2 regions of the Liquorilactobacillus satsumensis genome follow, and region 2 is predicted to be linked to the other one. Evidence: predicted binding sites of a transcription regulator. Region 2 holds the regulator's gene; the other holds the start of a gene.

Region 1 (10,250 bases), 1.8 Mb from region 2:
GAAAGTAGATAATTGACATTATAGTTAATAAGTTTCGGAGTTTATCACGACAATGAAAAAGTGGTGACAAGCTCACATTTGTTGGGCGTAGCTCAGGTGGCGCTAATGGCGATATTATTGTAATTATGTACATAAATTGATATACTAACTAAAATAAAGTATCGACTAAATCAATTTTTGAATAGGAGACAAATAAAATGGTTGAAGTACATGTTGTAAGTGCCTTTAGTAAGGACAATACTGGGGGTAACAAAGCCGGTCTTGTTTTTGATAGACCTGATTTGAATTCAATTCAAAAAATGGCGATCGCTAAAGAGTTAGGCTATGCTGAAACTGCTTTTATCACTAAGTCAAACTTAGCAGATTTTTGTTTAGAGTATTTCACACCTACAGAGGAGGTACCGCTCTGTGGACACGCTACAATAGCTACTTTCGCATTTTTGAATTTAATGAACAAGTTATCTAAAAATGAATATACGATAGAAACAAAGTCAGGCATTTTGTCCATGAGAATTGATTCAGACGGTATGGTATTTATGGAACAAAATGCTCCTACTTACGCTGATGTTCTTTCCCTCGATTCATTTAATAATTGTTTAGATACAAATTCAATCGACCCAAAATTACCAATTCAGATTGTATCTACAGGATTATGGGATATTCTTTTACCAATAAAATCAGGTGAAGAGCTTAAAAAGTTAGCGCCTGATTTTGACGTTATGACTGAATTAAGTAAAAAACATGATGTTATTGGTGTTCATGCTTTTGCGTTAGAAGATAAAGAAAATAACATTACTGCAGTTTGCAGAAATTTTGCACCACTTTATGAGATCAATGAAGAATCTGCGACAGGAACTTCTAACTGTGCGCTAGCTTGTTATCTATTTAAATATGTTGAAAAGAAGTCGCAATATATTTTTGAGCAAGGGTATAATCTAAATAATCCAGCAAGAATTGTTGTTAACCTAACAACTCATGATGACATGATTGATGCCATCTTTGTTGGCGGCTATGGTTATCTTGTAGAAACAAAATCAGTAGCTGTTTAAATTAATTAAGAATGAATTAACAGTAGACACAGTCTCAAATGTACAGAGCTGTGTTCTTTTGAATATGCCATGCATAAGGTAGGCAATCGATTATGGGCTAGAAAGGGTTTAATCGATCTTAGGACCATAAGGAGCAGCGACAAAATTGTACACCGATATGCTATTATGATTTTAACGGAACGCCAAACTAGGAACACAGTGTTATTTTTTGGATCGTAGTAAAAAGTCTAATGAAATGGTTGCTGCTTTTAAACTCTTTGATGAACATTACGGCAAAGCTGTGCGGGCTGTGATGGCTGAGTGTCGTGTTTATTTTTATGAAAAAGCAACAAAGGATGAAGACGGCACACCCGGTGTGTTATAATTGCCTGAAGGCTTTTGGATGGAGGATTGAAGATGGAAAAACAACTAAAACTTGTTGTTGTAACCGGAATGAGCGGGGCAGGCAAAACAGTTGCAGTTCAGAGCTTTGAAGATCTGGGCTATTTCTGCATTGATAACATGCCCCCATCACTGCTGCCTAAATTTTGGGAACTGGTGCGCGAATCCGGCAAGATTGACAAAGTTGCGTTAGTAATTGATTTACGTTCCCGTGCTTTTTATGATGAAATTATTGAAATGCTGCGTAACTTAGGCAGCGATGGGTTAATTGATGCAAAGATCCTTTTCTTGGATGCTTCCGATGAGGAACTTGTTGCACGCTATAAAGAAACCAGACGCTCGCATCCTTTAGCGATGGAAGGCCGCTTGATGGATGGAATTAGACTTGAACGTGATCTGTTAAAAGATATCAGATTAAAAGCCCAACTGGTGGTCGATACAAGTAAGTTGACACCTCGACAGTTGCGTGAAGAGATCTTTCATAATTTTGATACCAGCAAATCAACTTCATTTCATATCGAGGTTCTTTCATTTGGTTTCAAGTACGGTTTGCCAATTGATGCTGATATCGTGATGGATGTTCGTTTCCTGCCTAACCCGTACTACATTGCTGATTTGAAAAATAAAACAGGGCTTGAGCAGCCAGTCTATGATTATGTGATGGATTCTGATAAAACCACTATTTTTTACCAGCAATTTATGACTTTATTGCGTAATATTATTCCCGGTTATAAAAAAGAAGGGAAAACTAGTTTAACAATTGCAATTGGTTGTACCGGCGGGCAGCACCGTTCTGTGGCACTTGCGGAACGGATTGGTAGAGCTTTAGATGAAGAGTATCCTGTTAGGATTTCACATCGAGACGTTACAAAAAGGAAGGAGACGACTAACCGCTCATGAGAAGAAAGCCAGGCTGCAAAAGCCAACGGCCACATATTGTTGTGATCGGTGGAGGGACAGGACTTCCTGTAATTTTAAAGGCTTTGCATAAAAAAAATGCCGATATTACTGCAATTGTTACGGTAGCTGACGATGGAGGTTCGTCAGGTGTTATTCGTGATTATATTAATGTTGTTCCTCCAGGTGATATTCGGAATGTTTTAGTTGCACTTTCAAATATGGCGCCCATTTATAAACGAATTTTTCAATATCGCTTTATTTCGACAGATCAATTTTTCTCTGGACATGCGATTGGTAATCTAATCATTGCCGCTTTATCGGAGATGAATGATAATGGTATTTTTAATGCCGTGCAAGAGCTCTCACGCATGATGGACGTTGAGGGACATGTCTATCCGGCAGCCAACGAACCCCTTGTCTTGAATGCCCAATTTTCCGATGGGAGCGTCCTAGCGGGTGAATCTGAGATTTCTGCGGCTGAAAAGACCATTGAAAGGGCCTGGGTGTCAGGCAGCGATGGGACACCACCACGTGCCGTTGATGAGGTTATTGCGGCGATTATGGATGCTGATCAAATCGTTTTAGGACCAGGCAGTTTATTTACAAGCATTTTACCCAACTTGATGATTTCAAACTTGGGTGCTGCTGTTTGTCAGACTAGTGCAGAAGTCATTTATATTTGTAATATTATGACCCAAAAAGGTGAGACTGAACATTTTACTGATGCAGATCATGTGCGGGTTTTGAATCGGCATATGGGGAAGCAGTTTATTGATACTGTCTTGGTAAACACAGAGCCCGTTCCAGCCGACTATATGGATCATCAAAAGTATGGAGAATATCTGTACCAAGTTAAACATGATTTCAAAGGGTTACGTGAGCAGGGATGCCGCGTGATTTCAAATAATTTCCTGGAACTGCGAGATCATGGTGTTTTCCATAATGGTAATCAAGTTGTGGATGAATTATTGCGGTTGACAGGCAGACCGCTATCATGGTTTGACGGTGAGTTTAATTAGGCCTAAAGGAGGGGATTCCATTGTCATATGCGAGTGATGTTAAGAAAGAACTTACGACTTTGGAAGTTCACTTTGGAAATGCTAAAGCGGAGTTAATGGCGCTAATTCGGATGAATGGCGCGGTGAGTATCATTAATCATCATTTTGTTTTGAACATCCAAACTGAAAATCCTGCGATTGCGCGCCGAATCTATCAATTGCTAAAGAAGTTTTATGATGTTGAAAGTGAATTGCTGGTTCGGCGTAAAATGAAGCTCAAGAAAAACAATCTGTATATTGTGCGACTCAAACGCGGCAGCGAAACGGTGTTAAATGATTTAAAAATTTTAGATGATTATCATTTACAACCGACACTTCAATTAGATTTACTAACTGATGATGCACAGATTCGGTCATATTTACGGGGCGCGTTTTTAGCGGCCGGCTCAGTCAATAATCCAGAGACTAGCAGGTACCATTTGGAGATCTATTCACTTTATGAAGAGCAGAATAATGCAATTTGTCAATTGATTAATCGTTATGGGTTGAACGCCCGTAAGACGGAAAGACGCAGCGGGTATATTACCTATCTTAAAGAAGCAGAAAAGATTGCTGACTTTTTGTCGCTGATTGGTGCAACAAATGCAATGCTTAAATTTGAGGACATTCGGATTGTGCGCGATATGCGCAACTCTGTGAATCGGATTGTTAATTGCGAGAATGCTAATATGAATAAGGTGGCGGATGCCGCTAATCGGCAAATTGAAAATATCAAATATCTTGATGAACGGATGGGGCTCAATAAGCTTCCGCCTAAGTTGCAAGATGTTGCGCGTACCCGGGTGACCCATCCAGAGATTAGCCTAAAGGAATTAGGTGAAATCGTTCCTGGAGGTCCGATCTCTAAGTCAGGAGTTAACCATCGCTTACGTAAGTTGAATGAATTGGCAACAAAAATGCGTGCAGGTTTAGAAGTTTCGGAATATAAATAAGGCTAGAGAGTGTGACATAAGTCGGGAAAATTTGAGTACTAACTTGAAATTACAAACATAGCGAGTACTTTGCTATGAGTAATTCGAAGTTAGACGGAGAGTTTTGACTTATGGAACACGTTTATCCGGAATAAAAGAGGGGCTGTGACAAAAGTTAACTTTTGTCACAGCCCCTTGCCTTATTTGAATTACCTGATTATAGACAATCCAAGCATTAAACCAGCTTATTTGACTTCTTTTTTATTCTTCATAATCCCATCGATTAAACCGTATGAGACAGCTTCAGAAGCCGTCATGAATTTATCACGTTCAGTATCATGATTGATGGTTTCGATATCTTGACCAGAACCATCGGATAAAATTTTGTTAATCAGTTTGCGGGTTTTTAAAATATGTTCAGCCGCAATACTGATTTCGGTTGCTTGGCCTTGCGCTCCACCTAATGGTTGATGGATCAATATTTCTGAGTTTGGTAAGGCAAAACGTTTGCCCTTTTCGCCAGCAGTCGCTAGTACACTGGCCATTGAAGCTGCCATTCCCATTACGATTGTTTGAACATCAGCTTTGACAAAATTCATTGTATCGTAAATTGCCAATCCAGCCGAAACACTGCCACCAGGAGAGTTGATGTAGATATAGATATCTTTTTCAGAATCTTGTGCATCTAAGAAAAGCAGCTGCGCAATGATTGCATTTGCCATGTCATCATTGACTTCACCGGAAAGCATAATAATCCGATCTTTTAACAAGCGTGAGTAGATATCGTAGGCACGTTCTCCGCGAGATGATTGTTCAATTACTGTAGGAACTAAATTCATGAACTGAAACCTCCTCAAATTAATTAATTGACGTTTTTAGTTTAGCATTCTAACGTCTGTATTGCTAGTTTAACCCGTTGGTCAAAAAAGGTCAAACAAAAGAACCAGTTCATAAAAATAAAAAAGGTTTGGGAGAAGGACAAGCTTACAAGCTGTAACTTTGTAAAAATTATGGGGCTACTGTAAAAGAAAAGTGAGGTAAATTAAGAAGCGTGAGCAAAAAATTGCCAACTGAACTGCATCAATGGTATAATCATTACATATTGAGCGTTATTTAATTTACAAATCAGTATTGAGTTTTTTGATCTTTCATAATTTGGGCGCAGTTTTGGAGCTGTAATGATTCTGTAGAGGTAGGGGCAGAATCTTGGAAGCTAGAATTTGACTTTGGTTCTTGTAATAAAATTTTGAATTAATTTAATGTAACTAACTTAATTAGAAGGCGTCGTACTGGTGATGTATGACGCCTTTGTCCACTATAAGGAAGTGATTTTTTGGCAAAAGTCTTAGAGAATTTAAAATTAATCATTGGAGACGAATCTGAGTTTTGTGTCTATATTGGAACTACTAACGAAGAGAGTGAAGATGCTGTCGCAACAACTGTTCAAGGCAGCGGGCATCTGGTAATTGTAAGTGAGAATAATCCAGAGAATAACACAATTCAGCATGCAGACGGCGCGGCTTTTCCGCAAAGGCCTGATATGAAGATCTCCAAGATTTCAGTGAAGGATTCTTACAGAATGGATAATGTTAAGTACGATGATATTAAGAATGATATTGTCAAAGAAAAGACGCTTTAGTGTTTACGTTGTTTCCTTCCAGTTAAGCAGACGATTCAGCTCTGCTTGGTTGGAAGGCTTTTTTATTGAAAAAAATTGTTCAAACTGAGGTTGGCAGAGCTTGAATGAAAAAGATCAATTAAGAGTTCTTTTGGCTGTAATCCGCAAAAGAGTCAGCTATGGTTATGCCTATTATTTTGGTAAAAACAGAGCGTGAATGTTATCATTAAAAAGAAAGCGTTACAAAGTCTGTTGCTAGGCCTAGAAAGGTCAAAAATAGGGCAATAAAAAAGCCTCAATCAGTATGAGGCTTTCACAAAAAATTAGTTTAATGCGCCACGTGGGAGTCGAACCCACATTACAAGAACCGGAATCTTGCGTGCGATCCATTACACTAGCGGCGCAATACTCTATCCATTTTAACTGAATTGATCCAAATATACAAGTATAAAAAGTAGGTGAATTAAATTGGCACTTGAACAAAGCTTTGGACAGGAGCAAAAACAAGTTCAAAAACTAGCAATGACGCAGAAAATGCAGCAATCCTTGCAGGTTTTACGTTTTAGCATTGAAGATCTTCATGAGTTTTTGGCCCAAAAACAGCTGGATAATCCCTTTATTGTAGTAAAGGGTGGCATGAACTACCAGGCGGGTGCGTCTGCAACTGATCTTCCAAAGGAAACTTTTTTAAAAGCACCAGAACATAAAACACAATCGCTCTTCGAATATCTCTTGGCGCAAGTCCATTTGACGATGAGAAAGACTGTCCTTCGTGGCTGGGTGGTCTTTTTGATTGACCATTTAGATACAAATGGTTATCTAACAGTTGATCTGGAAGAAATTATTCAGCAGACGCATGTTGATCGGACGACGCTGCTGGATGCTTTGACATTGCTGCAACGTCTTGATCCACCAGGTGTCGGAGCACGAGACTTGCAGGAGTGTTTGTTATTGCAAATTGAAAATGATGACAAAGCGCCTGCAATGGCAGCGGCAGTAATTACGCAGATGTTTCATGAGTTTGCAGATCATAAGTGGAATGAACTGACACACAAGTTTAAGCTTAGTTTGGGGGAAGTGCAGCAGATCGCTGATTATATCAAAACATTATCTCCAGCACCAGGCGCTGCATTTGGGGGCGACGATATTGGCTATGTCTACCCTGATTTAGTAGTCAAACGAAGTGCTGATCAGCAGACCTTAGAGTTAACGGTTACTAAGAAGACCCAACCGGTGATTATGTTTAAAGAAAAATATTATGCGCAGTTAGAAAAAATGCCTGATAAAAGTTTACAACACTTTTTGCGCCTCAAAAAAAATGAATATGCTGAAATGCTAAAGGACCTTGAACAAAGAGGCAGAACTATCGAACGGGTCGGTCAGGTTATTTTAGAATATCAGCAGGAATTTTTTATGGGAAAGACCCAAACTTTGAGGCCGCTATTGTTACGCGACGTTGCCCATCGACTTCAATTGCATGAATCAACGATCAGTCGTGCGGTTAATGGCAAATATCTTAAATGTGAACAAGGCGTGTTTGAGCTAAGATCTTTTTTCAAAAAGCCAGTTACGATGGGAAATGAGGCAAGTGATCTTTCAGCAGATGCGGTGCAGTCTCAGCTCAAAGCTTTAATAGATGCAGAAGATAAAACTAATCCTCTTTCAGATAATCATTTAAAAAACTTGTTACAGAAAAATGGTGTGGTGATTTCACGCAGAACAGTAGCAAAATACAGGGAATTGTTGGCAATTCCGTCATCAACTAAAAGAAAACGGTACGCTACCAGATAGTTTTTTTGCGACTTTTTGGGTGCCCAAATATTTCAGGGGAAGAAAAGTTCGTTCTTCTTTAGGATTTGTCCTTTTTTATAAAATATTATTCGGGAACCTCTACTTTTTAAATGAATTATTTGGAGTTAGTGCGTGTTTAAACTTAATTGGCAGTAAAAGTCCGTGACTTGCATAACCGGCCATTTGTTGCTATAATTCAAAGCGTGGTAAGGGTATGAGAACAATTTAAAAAATATTGTTGTTGTGCTTTGTTTTTTTTGATTTGCTGGGTCGTTTTACGACACGGCCGGACGTTTTTTGTCCCGCTAGGAAGGGAAATATGATGCACCAGGAATTTGAGTGGATAGAAGAGATTGCACCGGATTTGGTTGAAGTTATGGCCCAGCGGTTTACAATCTTGCGTTATATTTTTTGGACTGGTCCAGTTGGAAGAAGAACACTGTCGCAAGAGCTTGGCTTTACTGAGCGCTTTCTCAGAACAGAGACAGACTTTCTCAAGGACCAAGGATTGATTGCAACTACGCGTTCAGGAATGATTATTACCATTAAGGGACGTGAAGTGATTCAGGGATTGCGTGGAGTCATGGATCAGTTAGCTGGAATTCGGCAACAAGAAAAGGAACTGGCTTCTTTATTAGGAATTGAGCGCTGTTTTATTGTTTCGGGCAACGCTGATGAGCAGTCCAAAGTTGTTGTGGCGATGGGAAAGCTGGTCAATGAATCACTTGAAGCCCTGTTGCCAGACGGCAAGAACGTAATTGCTGTGATGGGTGGAACAACTATGGCATTAATTGCTGATTGTTTAACCCCTCATTTGGCTGAAAAACGTGAATTGCTGTTTGTACCGGCTCGTGGAGGGCTAGGCGAGGCAGTTGAGATCCAAGCCAATAGTGTGAGCGCAAAGATGGCTTTGCGCACAGGAAGCAAGCATCGTGCATTGTATGTTCCCGAGCAACTAAGTGAAGAAGCATACGCTCCCTTACTAAAAGAACCATCTATTCAAAAAGTAGTTAAACTGATTCGCGGTAGTGATGCTGTTATTCATAGTGTAGGTTCCGCGATTAGCATGGCAAAGCGGCGGGGAATGTCACCTGAAGTGTTGGCGATGTTACGCAAAGCGCATGCAGTTGGTGAGGCATTTGGCTACTTCTTTGATGAATCAGGTAAAATAGTGTATAAGATCCCACGAATTGGACTTCAACTTGAGGATCTCACTAAAATGGAATGTGTGATTGCAGTTGCGGGTGGCTCTTCAAAGGCCAAAGCAATTGCGGCATACATGAAACATGCTCCGCGTCAGACATGTTTAGTGACTGACACTGGAGCCGCAAAGATGATTTTAAAAAAGTAGTGTTAACCAGCACACTTTTTAAAATAAATTTTTATTTCCTAAAGGAGGAAATTTTAGTATGACTACTAAAGTAGGTATTAATGGTTTTGGCCGTATCGGTCGTTTAGCATTCCGTCGTATTGCTGAAACTTCAGAAGGTTTGGAAGTTGTTGCTATCAACGACTTAACTTCTCCAGCTATGTTGGCACATCTTTTGAAGTATGATACAGCTCATGGTCGCTTCGATGCTGAAGTCTCTGCTACAGACAACGCACTTGTTGTTAATGGCAAAGAAATTCCTGTATATGCTGAAGCAGATGCACATAACATTCCTTGGGTTAAGAACGATGGTGTTGAATTAGTTCTTGAATCAACTGGTTTCTATACTTCAGAAGAAAAGGCTTCAGCACATATCGAAGCCGGCGCTAAAAAAGTTTTGATTTCTGCACCAGCTGGCAACCTGAAGACAATTGTTTATGGTGTTAACGATGAAGAAATCACTGCTGATGACAAGATCGTTTCTGCTGCTTCATGCACAACAAACTGCTTGGCTCCTTTAGCAAAAGCTGTTAACGATGCATTTGGTATCAAAGCTGGAACAATGACAACAATCCATGCTTACACAGCTACACAGAAGTTGCAAGATGGCCCAGATCGTAAGGGTAACGTTCGTAACGCACGTGCTGCTGCTGAAAACACAATTCCTCATTCAACAGGTGCTGCTAAAGCTATCGGCTTAGTTGTTCCAGAATTGAAGGGTAAATTGGATGGCCATGCACAACGTGTACCAGTTATCACAGGTTCATTAACAGAATTAGTTACAACTCTTAACAAAGAAGTTACTGCTGACGAAGTTAACGAAGCTGTTAAGAAAGTTACAGAAGGTAACGCATCATTCGGTTACAACAATGATGGCATTGTTTCTTCAGACGTTATCGGAACAACATTTGGTTCAGTATTTGACCCTACACAAACACAAGTTGTTGGTAAGGGTGAAGGACAAGTTGTTAAGACTGTTGCTTGGTATGACAACGAATCTGGCTTTACTGCACAAATGATCCGTACACTGGAAAAATTTGCTAGCTTACTTTAAGATTTAGCTGACGCTAAGTTGATAAGCAATTGTAAGTCATCGAGGCGGGGGGAGGCAATACTCTCTTCGCCTTTTATTTTTAAAAAATGGAGGATTACCATTCATGACTAAATTAACTG
Region 2 (10,250 bases):
TTCAAAGAGAAGTGACAGACATTTTAATGAAACGAGTTCGTGATCCAAGGGTACAAGGGGTCACAATCACCGGGGTAGATGTCACCGGTGATCTACAGCAAGCAACAATTTATTACAGCATTCTTTCAGAGCTTGCTTCGGTGGGTGAAAAGACACAAATTGGTCTGGAAAAAGCAACTGGTTTGATCCGCAAAGAACTAGGGGCCCGGCTGAGCATCTATGTGACACCTGAGATCCAGTTTGTTCGGGATCGTTCGGTCCAGTATGGTGATCGCATTGACCAATTGTTAAACGATCTTAAACGCCCTGAAAAATAAATGATTAGTAATGAAGTTGTCTGTCTGGAATTTAGGCTGGTGATGAAAATTGGTAGCACATCAAGACAGAGAAAAATAACTAGAAACTGTCCCCAAGTCTGAGCAAGTGGTCTGGAGTTTTTATTCAGACTAAGGGACAGAATCAAAGACTAGTTTGAAAATGTTAAGAAGTGCCAGCAATGCTGAAACTGCGCTTCTATTAACTAACCGGATGGACTTCAAAATAAAAAGGGCTGAAACAAAACTTTTGTTTTGTCACAGTCCCTTTTTTTAGCGTTGTTTTTACTCTATTTCAAAGCGGAGGGTTATGCATGAATGGCATTTTGCCTTTATATAAAGAACGTGGAATGACAAGCAACGATTGTGTGTTTAAATGTCGTAAAATCTTTAAGATGAGAAGAATTGGACATAGTGGGACATTGGATCCGACGGTTGATGGGGTCTTGCCAATTTGTATTGGTAGTGCTACTAAGGTGGTTAATTATCTAATGGATTCAGGCAAAATTTATACGGGAGAGATTACGCTGGGATTTGCGACCACGACTGAGGATTTAGAAGGAGAGCGGGTGGCGCAACAAGACATTACGACACCCTTTAATGCGGCTGAGATAGCAGCGGCAATGAATAAATTGACAGGTGAAATGATCCAAATTCCGCCCCTCTATTCAGCAATTAAGGTCAAAGGTAGACGACTCTACGATTATGCGCGTGCAGGGGATCCAGTTGAACGCCCCAAACGTAAAATCCAGGTAGATTATTTCAAGCAAGTCAAGCCACCGGTTTTTGATGCGGAGAAAAAAGAACAGCGTCTTTATTTTGAAGTAGGCTGCGGTAAGGGAACGTATATCCGGACACTGGCGGTGGACCTCGGAAAAAAGTTGGGAGTGCCAGCTGTCATGTCTGATTTAACAAGGCTTGCAAGCGGTGGCTTTACAATTGGGCAGGCAATTACTTTGGAACAGTTGCACAAGGCAGCCGACGATGGTACGCTTTCACAGTACTTAGTAGGTGCCGATCATGCGTTACGGAAATTTCCGCACCATTCTTTGACAAGTGCGCAATGGAAAAAGGTTAAAAATGGGGGCTTTTTAAGTGAAGCAGAGCTGAAAGACTGTTTCCCAGCTCCACAGGTTGTATTAATGAATTCCGGGCGTGCACGCTGCATTTATCGGTTAAATTTAGAGAAAAACAGATATCAACCTGAACAAATGATTGATTTAGCTGAAGGAGAGCATTAACGTGCAAATAATTAAGTTAGAAGAACCATTTGACAAAGCACAAATTCCGGCTGGCTCAGTTGTGCTTGCGTTGGGCTTTTTTGACGGAGTTCATCGTGGACATCAGGCGGTAATTGAGACGGCACGGCAAGAGGCCAGAAAACGGGGAGTTAAGTTGGCGATTATGACTTTGACACCACATCCTTCAATTATCTTCCAGCATGTTCCCCCTGAAAAGGTAACTTATTTGACTTCCCTTGAACGCAAATTGCAGTTGTTCGCCCGTTTTGGAGCAGAAATTGCATATGTGGTTGCGCTCAACAGCCAGGTAAGTAAAATGGGACCGCAAGAATTTGTCGATAAGTATATGGTGGGTTTGCATGCACAAGCAATTGTTGCTGGAGAAGACTATACTTATGGAACTGAAAAGATTGCAAATATGGAGTTATTACCCCAATATGCCCAAGCGCGTTTTGCCGTAATTAAGGTCAGACATCTGAAGCAAATGGGGCAAAAAATCAGTTCAACCAGAATCAGAACCTGCTTAGATCACGGACAGATCACGCAAGCAAACCATTTGTTGGGGTATTGTTATGAAAATGATGGTGTGATTGTTCATGGCAAGCAGGTTGGGCGCACTTTAGGTTTTCCCACGATTAACATTTCAGTTGGTCAGGGTGAGCGTTTGCCGGCGGAAGGAATTTACGCCGTCAAAGTCCGGCTTTTAGGGAAAACAGTTGACGGGATGGCTTCAATTGGACGCAATGAAACCTTTGGCAGCAATAATGCTCCTACCTTGGAGATCAATCTATTGGATTTTTCTCAAATGGTTTATGGAGAACATGTTGTCGTGCAATGGCATCAATATCTGCGTGGTCAAGTTAAATTTCCAAATGCTCAAGCACTGATAGTGCAGTTGAAAAGGGATGAAAAAAATGTCCGCGCATATTTTGCGGCAAAATAATTTGTTTACTTGCGATAATAAAGCGCCATTTCTTGACATATTTTAAGAGTTCTTGTATATTAATAATTGACTTAGCACTCTATGATGCTAAGTGCTAATCGAGGTGATTGAATTGCTTACAGAAAGACAGTTATTGATTCTTGAAGCGATTATTCAAGATTATACCAATGCTGGAAGACCGGTTGGGTCTAAATTTTTGGAGCAGCAATTGCCGATGAATGTCAGTTCAGCAACGATTCGAAATGAAATGGCGGTCTTGGAGCATCTAGGCTTTATTGGTAAAGAACATTCTTCCTCAGGGAGGGTGCCTTCATTGAAGGGGTATCGATACTATGTTGATAATCTTGTCAAACCTGATGAGATTGATCAAAATGAGATCGAGAGCATTCGTTTGTCACTTGACAGTAATTATTACAAGGTTGATGAAATTATCAAGGAATCAGCCAAGATATTGTCTGAGATGACTAACTACACGGCAATTACGTTTAAGCCGGAGGTTAAGAATTTGCGCTTTCAAGGATTCAGAGTGCTTCCCTTAGGTAATCAGCAAGTCATGATGATTCTGATTACAAGCGATGGAAATACCGAAAGTCAGCTGTTCAATCTCCCGCGAGATCTCAGCGGAGATGAAATTGAGGCGGTTATCCGCGTCATTAATGATCGAATTGTTGGATTGCCACTTGATCAGGTGATTGCGCGGCTTCACGAGACACTTCCGTTGCTATTGCATTATGTGCAGCATCCACTTGGATTTCTTGATATTTTTGGGAGTATTCTTGAAAGGTCAGCCCAAGAACAGTTTTTTGTTGGAGGAAAGCTGAATCTGCTTAACTTTGTTGGTGACGGAGATGTTGAACAAATCAAGAAGTTATATTCTCTGATCGAGCGTTCGGATGACATTAACGAGCTGGTGGGTAACTCAGGACAAACGATCCAGGTTAAGATTGGCGATGAGCTGACGAATAGTTCACTAGCCAACTACAGCCTGATTTCAGCAACCTATGATGTTGCCCAACATGGTCAAGGATTAATTGCTTTATTAGGTCCGACAAATATGCCGTATTCGAAGATGATTGGCTTAATGCGTGCCTTTCGTGAGGAATTAACGCGGAAATTGTTGGATTATTACCATTTATACGAGGAATAGAAAAGGGGTGTTTGTTTGTCAAAGAAGAGTGAAAGCAGCGCGCAAGCAGATTTGCAAACTGATGAAAAGGTAAAAAAAACTGAGCCAGTTGTTGCTGAAGACCAGCATGAACAATCTGCACCAGCCGCAGAAAAAGATGCTGAAAACAGTTCAGAAAAGAAACCGGCTCAAGAAAAAAAGGTTGACTACCAAAAGCTTTATACTGAGTTACAGCAAAAATACGATAAATTAGAAGATAAGTATTTAAGAGCAGAAGCTGAGATGGCCAACATGCATACCCGGTTTAAAAAAGAGCAGGAAAAGCTTTTGAAGTATGATGGACAAGGCCTTGCTAAAGAGGTTCTGCCAGTAATCGATAACCTTGATCGCGCTTTGAAGATTGAGGTTACTGATGATGCTTCTAAGCAACTGAAGCATGGAATTGAACTGGTTCATCAAGATATGGAAAAGGCTTTGGGTGCCAACCACGTTACAAAAATTAAAGCACTTGGTCAAGCGTTTGATCCTGTCATTCATCAAGCTGTGAAAACAGTTCCGGTTGAAAAAGGACAAAAGCCTGAAACTGTTGTGGAAGTTTTCCAAGATGGTTATATGTTAAAAGATCGTGTGTTGCGACCAGCGATGGTTGTAGTCGCACAGTAAAAATAAATTAAAAGAGGTTGAGGATAATATGTCAAAGATTATTGGTATTGATTTAGGAACGACCAACTCTGCAGTTGCTGTTCTTGAAGGAAAAGAAGCCAAGATCATCACAAATCCAGAAGGTAATCGGACTACTCCATCCGTTGTTTCATTTAAAAACGGCGAGACTCAAGTCGGTGAAGTTGCCAAAAGACAGGCAATCACAAATCCAAACACAATTTCTTCTATTAAGCGCCATATGGGAGAAGCTGGGTACAAGGTCAAAGTAGAAGATAAAGAGTACACTCCTCAAGAAATCTCAGCAATGATTCTTCAGTATATCAAGGATTACGCTGAATCATACTTGGGTGAAAAAGTTTCGCAAGCAGTTATCACGGTTCCTGCATACTTTAACGATGGTCAGCGTCAAGCAACAAAAGATGCTGGAAAGATCGCTGGGTTGAAGGTTGAAAGAATTGTCAATGAACCAACTGCGGCAGCTTTAGCATATGGTTTGGATAAACTTGACAAGGATGAAAAAATTCTTGTTTTTGACCTTGGTGGTGGAACATTTGATGTTTCGATCCTCGAATTAGGTGATGGCGTGTTTGAAGTTCTTTCAACTAATGGGGATACGCATTTAGGTGGAGACGACTTTGATAATAAGATCATTGACTGGTTGGTTTCTGAATTTAAAAAGGAAAATGGGATTGATCTTTCAAATGATAAGATGGCAATGCAGCGTTTGAAAGACGCAGCTGAAAAGGCTAAGAAAGATCTTTCAGGAATTTCAACGGCACAAATCAGTTTGCCATTTATTACTGCTGGTGAGAATGGTCCCTTGCATTTGGAAAAGACACTTTCACGTGCCAAATTCGATGAATTGACGGCAGATCTTGTAGAACGGACAAAAGTGCCAGTTCGCAATGCTTTAAAAGATGCAGGATTAGCTAACAGTGATATTGATGAAGTTATTCTTGTAGGTGGATCAACGCGTATTCCAGCTGTTCAAGAAGCAGTTGAAGCTGAGACAGCACACAAACCAAACAAGACTGTCAACCCAGATGAAGCAGTTGCATTAGGGGCTGCAATTCAAGGTGGCGTGATTACTGGGGACGTTAAAGATGTTGTATTACTTGATGTTACCCCGTTATCACTTGGAATTGAGACCATGGGTGGGGTCTTCACTAAGCTGATTGATCGGAATACAACGATCCCGACAAGCAAGTCTCAGACCTTCTCGACAGCTGCTGATAACCAACCAGCTGTTGATATTCATGTTCTCCAAGGTGAACGTCCAATGGCTGCGGACAACAAGACACTTGGCCGCTTCCAGTTAACGGACATTCCACCGGCACCACGTGGTGTACCACAGATTGAAGTTAAGTTTGATATCGATAAGAACGGGATTGTAAATGTTTCGGCAAAAGATCTTGGAACAAACAAGGAACAAAAGATTACAATCAAGAGTTCTTCCGGCCTTTCTGATGAAGAAATCGAACGTATGGTTAAAGAAGCTAAAGAAAACGAAGCAAATGATCAGAAACGTAAAGAAGAGGTCGACTTGAAGAATGAGGTTGATCAATTACTCTTTACAACTGATAAGACTTTGAAAGAAGTCAAAGGTAAAGTTTCTGACGATGAGATTAAAAAAGCTGAAGAAGCTCGCGATGCGTTGAAGAAGGCCCAAGAAGCTAATAACGTTGAAGAAATGAAGACTAAGAAAGATGATTTGAACAAAATCATTCAAGATCTTTCGGTTAAACTCTATCAACAAGCACAGCAAGCTCAACAAGCTCAAGGCGGAGCAGATCAAAAGACTGATCAGACCGCAAAGGGTGATGATGGAAAGACAGTCGATGGCGACTTCAAGGAAGTTAATCCCGATGATAAGGATAAGAAATAGTCATTGCGCAGGTTAAACCGAAAGAAGGAAGATGTGACAGAAGTTAAGCATTCTTGCACACAGTGAATGATAAGTGTAGTCCGAATTGACTGCGATCAGCACGAGTGGTTGGCTGAGAGGAAGCGACTTTCTGAAACATTTCGATCGGTTTTATAGAAGGGCTGCCACAAAACATCAGTTTTGTCACAGCCCTTTTTATTTAACTTGCAGTATGGTACGCTTTAGTTTAGAAAAACTTCTTATGCATGGAGGAAAATAATGGCAGAAATCAGAGATCCATATGAGGTTTTGGGTGTATCGAAAGATGCTTCTGCTGCTGAGATCAAGAAAGCCTATCGCAGACTTTCTAAAAAATACCATCCTGATTTGAATAAGGAACCTGGTGCTGAAGAAAAATTCAAACAAGTTAATGAAGCTTATGAAATTCTGAGTGATCCGCAAAAGAAAGCTCAGTTTGATCAGTATGGTTCAATGGGCGGTCAGCAAGGCTTTGGTGGTAATTATCAAGGCGGTGGCTTTGGCGATTTCGGCGGCGGTTTTGAAGACATTTTCAGTTCGTTTTTTGGCGGTGGAAGTGGCAGTCGAAATCCAAATGCACCACGTCAGGGACGTGATTTGCAGTATGAAATGGACCTAACATTTGAGGAAGCAGTTTTTGGTAAAAAGACAAGTATTCAATATACACGTGAAGCACTTTGCAAAACTTGTAGTGGGAGTGGCGCAAAACCTGGGACTTCACCAGAGACTTGTTCCCACTGTGGTGGTAGTGGCTTTATGCGCGTAAAACGTGCAACCCCGCTAGGACAGGTTGTTACACAACAAGAATGTGAGTATTGCCATGGAAAGGGCAAGATCATTAAAGAAAAGTGTTCAACTTGTCATGGTTCTGGTCATACGCAAGAAAAACATGAGGTTGAAGTTTCAATTCCTGCTGGAGTAGAAGATGGCAACCAAATGCGCTTGCAAGGACAAGGCGAAGCGGGTCAAAATGGCGGTCCTTATGGTGACCTTTATATTGTCTTCAATGTTGCACCTAGCAAAATCTTTAAGCGAGACGGAGCACAAATTTACTTCACTATGCCGATCAGTTTTGTTCAAGCTGCTCTGGGTGATGAAGTTGATGTTAAGACTGTGCACGGTGATGTTAAATTGAAGATTCCTGCAGGGACTCAGTCAGGGACTGTCTTCCGTTTGCGCGGTAAAGGAGCACCGTTCTTGCGTGGCAAGGGGACTGGTGATGAAGAAGTCACTGTTACTGTAGCTACGCCTAAGGACTTAAATCAGAAGCAAAGAGAAGCGCTTAAGGCATTTGCGGAAGCAAGTGGTGAAAAAGTACGCGGTGAAGAATCGCTTTTCGATCGGTTCAAAAAGCGTGCAAAGCGTTAGTTAATAAAACTAGTAAAAAATCAAGGCTTTGAAAGACTTGCTATTAAGGCAGGTGTTCAAAGCCTTTCTTTTTGGAGCGGGTAAGTGCGTTGTTTTTGGAGAATTGCATTGGTATAATTAAGCAGAGTAGATTTCGAGTAGGAAAGTAGGAAATTTGAATGGATATTGAGAAATTGCAGGAGCGTCAGAAAAGGATTCGTAACTTTTCAATTGTCGCGCACATTGATCATGGAAAGTCGACCCTTGCAGATCGGATTCTCGAGCTGACCGAAACCGTCTCTAAGCGTGAGATGAAGGATCAATTGCTGGACTCAATGGACTTAGAGCGCGAACGCGGGATCACGATTAAATTAAATGCGGTGGAGCTTCACTACCATGCAAAAGATGGAGAAACTTATATCTTTCATTTAATTGATACCCCGGGCCATGTTGATTTTTCATATGAAGTGTCACGCAGTCTGGCAGCTTGCGAAGGTGCTGTACTGGTTGTTGATGCTGCACAAGGGGTTGAGGCACAGACACTGGCGAATGTTTATTTGGCATTAGATGATGAACTTGAGATTGTTCCGGTGATTAATAAAATTGATTTGCCAGCCGCACGACCAGAGGAAGTGCGCCAAGAAATTGAAGATGTAATTGGACTGGATGCTTCAACGGCTGTGTTAGCGAGTGCGAAAAAGGGAATTGGGATCGAAGAGATGCTGGAAAAAATTGTCCATGATGTCCCTGCACCTGCTGGAGATTTACAGGCACCCCTGAAGGCTTTAATTTTTGATTCAGTTTATGATGATTATCGCGGCGTAGTCCTGAGCATTCGTGTTTTTGAAGGAATTGTCAAACCAGGAGACCGCATCCGACTAATGAATAGTAAAACGGAATACGAAGTCACAGAAGTTGGCGTAAATTCGCCTAAGCCTTTAAAGCGTGATTTGCTGATGGCAGGTGATGTCGGCTATCTTACTGCAAGTATCAAAGATATCCAGGATACTCGGGTTGGTGATACGGTTACTTTGGCAGACAGGCCTGCTGCAAAAGCACTTGCAGGGTACCGTGAGATGAATCCAATGGTTTATTCAGGACTCTATCCAACTGATAATGCAAAGTATAATGACTTGCGTGAAGCATTAGAGAAACTGCAGTTAAATGATGCTGCATTAGAGTTTGAACCTGAGACATCACAGGCGCTAGGCTTTGGTTTTCGGTGCGGGTTTTTAGGACTTTTGCATATGGATGTTGTCCAAGAACGGCTGGAGCGCGAGTTCAATATGGAACTGATCACAACTGCACCAGCTGTGACCTATGATGTTGAGTTGACAGATGGAACACATAAGTCGGTTTCAAACCCTGCAGAAATGCCAGAAACTTCTAGTATTAAACTCATCAATGAACCTTTTGTGAAAGCGACAATTATGGTGCCAAATGATTACGTTGGGGCTGTCATGGAACTTTGCCAGCATAAGCGTGGTAACTTTGTTACGATGGAGTATTTGGATGAATATCGTGTCAATGTGATTTATGAGATGCCGTTATCAGAGATTATCTTTGACTTCTTTGACAAGTTAAAATCAAGTACTAAGGGTTATGCCTCACTTGATTATGATTTGGATGGTGAGCGACCGGGTGATCTTGTTAAGATTGATATCTTGCTAAATGGAAGTAAGGTTGATGCGCTTAGCTTTATTACACATCGTAAGTTTGCAGCGCAAAGAGCACGGGTAATCACCGGGAAGTTAAAAACGATTATTCCGCGTCAGAGTTTTGAAATTCCGATTCAAGCGGCCATTGGAGCTAAAATTATTGCGCGTACGAATATTAAGGCATATCGCAAAGATGTTACGGCAAGAATTCATACAGGGGACCCGGATCGTCGTGCAAAGCTCTTAGAGAAACAAAAGCGTGGCAAGAAAAGAATGAAAGCAGTCGGGACTGTAGAGGTGCCGCAAGAGGCATTTATGGCAGTTTTAAAGACCGATGAAGAAAATTAAAAGCTACTAAATGATTAGAGTCCATATAAAAGAGGGGAGAGTGTGACATAAGTCGGGAAAATTTGAGTACTAACTCGAAATTATGAACATAGCGAGTACTTTGCTATGAGTAATTCGAAGTTAGACGGAGAATTTTGACTTATGGAACACGTTTATCCGGAATAAAAGAGAGAGTGTGACATAAGTCGGGAAAATTTGAGTACTAACTCGAAATTACGAACATAGCGAGTACTTTGCTATGAGTAATTCGAAGTTAGACGGAGAATTTTGACTTATGGAACACGTTTATATGGAATAAAAGAGGGACTGTGACAAAAGTTAACTTTTGTCACAGTCCCTTTTTTAAGCTATTGAATACCACTTTTTTTTATCCAAGTGTTACCATTTCATCCAATGGTAGACTGTCTTGATCAAGGTTGCCCACACAAGTCCTTTGACCTTTACTAACATACAACGAACTGTAATAAAGAACAAGGAAATTTACATAACCCTTACATAAATTACTGAAAATTTACACTTAGCAAAAATGTGGAAACAAACATTGGTTATTACTTAAAAATTTAGTGATCTTTTTTGGTAAGTTTGTCTTTAAGGCTTTTAGCAGCACCTTTGGCAGCATCCTTTGCATCGTCAAAAGTATCTTTAGCTTTGCCAAGTGTACTTTGAACTTTTCCTTCAGATTCTAATTCTTTGTCACCCGTAACTTT

Evidence for each region. Region 2 encodes HrcA, which represses chaperone genes, less so after heat shock. Its sites were predicted from a motif close to TTAGCACTCNNNNNNNNNGAGTGCTAA; they were not measured.
Region 1: clpP (ATP-dependent Clp endopeptidase proteolytic subunit ClpP) is a predicted target of HrcA. The motif match lies at 5,180-5,206, and genes of this name have one in related genera.

What each region holds. Positions count from the first base shown of each region.
Region 1 covers NZ_OZ061606.1:626,129-636,378, reverse strand. The annotation lists gene AB3Y88_RS02985 (PhzF family phenazine biosynthesis protein) at 198-1,049, shown strand; gene AB3Y88_RS02980 (hypothetical protein) at 1,258-1,413, shown strand; gene rapZ (RNase adapter RapZ) at 1,446-2,330, shown strand; gene yvcK (uridine diphosphate-N-acetylglucosamine-binding protein YvcK) at 2,327-3,349, shown strand; gene whiA (DNA-binding protein WhiA) at 3,370-4,320, shown strand; gene clpP (ATP-dependent Clp endopeptidase proteolytic subunit ClpP) at 4,545-5,138, opposite strand; gene AB3Y88_RS02955 (hypothetical protein) at 5,633-5,938, shown strand; tRNA gene AB3Y88_RS02950 (tRNA-Arg) at 6,250-6,321, opposite strand; gene rpoN (RNA polymerase factor sigma-54) at 6,386-7,708, shown strand; gene AB3Y88_RS02940 (sugar-binding transcriptional regulator) at 8,031-9,059, shown strand; gene gap (type I glyceraldehyde-3-phosphate dehydrogenase) at 9,118-10,131, shown strand; gene pgk (phosphoglycerate kinase) at 10,235-10,250, shown strand, end outside.
Region 2 covers NZ_OZ061606.1:2,458,997-2,469,246, forward strand. The annotation lists gene rbfA (30S ribosome-binding factor RbfA) at 1-317, shown strand, start outside; gene truB (tRNA pseudouridine(55) synthase TruB) at 629-1,555, shown strand; gene ribF (riboflavin biosynthesis protein RibF) at 1,557-2,498, shown strand; gene hrcA (heat-inducible transcriptional repressor HrcA) at 2,611-3,645, shown strand; gene grpE (nucleotide exchange factor GrpE) at 3,661-4,287, shown strand; gene dnaK (molecular chaperone DnaK) at 4,316-6,172, shown strand; gene dnaJ (molecular chaperone DnaJ) at 6,431-7,558, shown strand; gene lepA (translation elongation factor 4) at 7,717-9,543, shown strand; gene AB3Y88_RS11590 (CsbD family protein) at 10,104-10,250, opposite strand, start outside.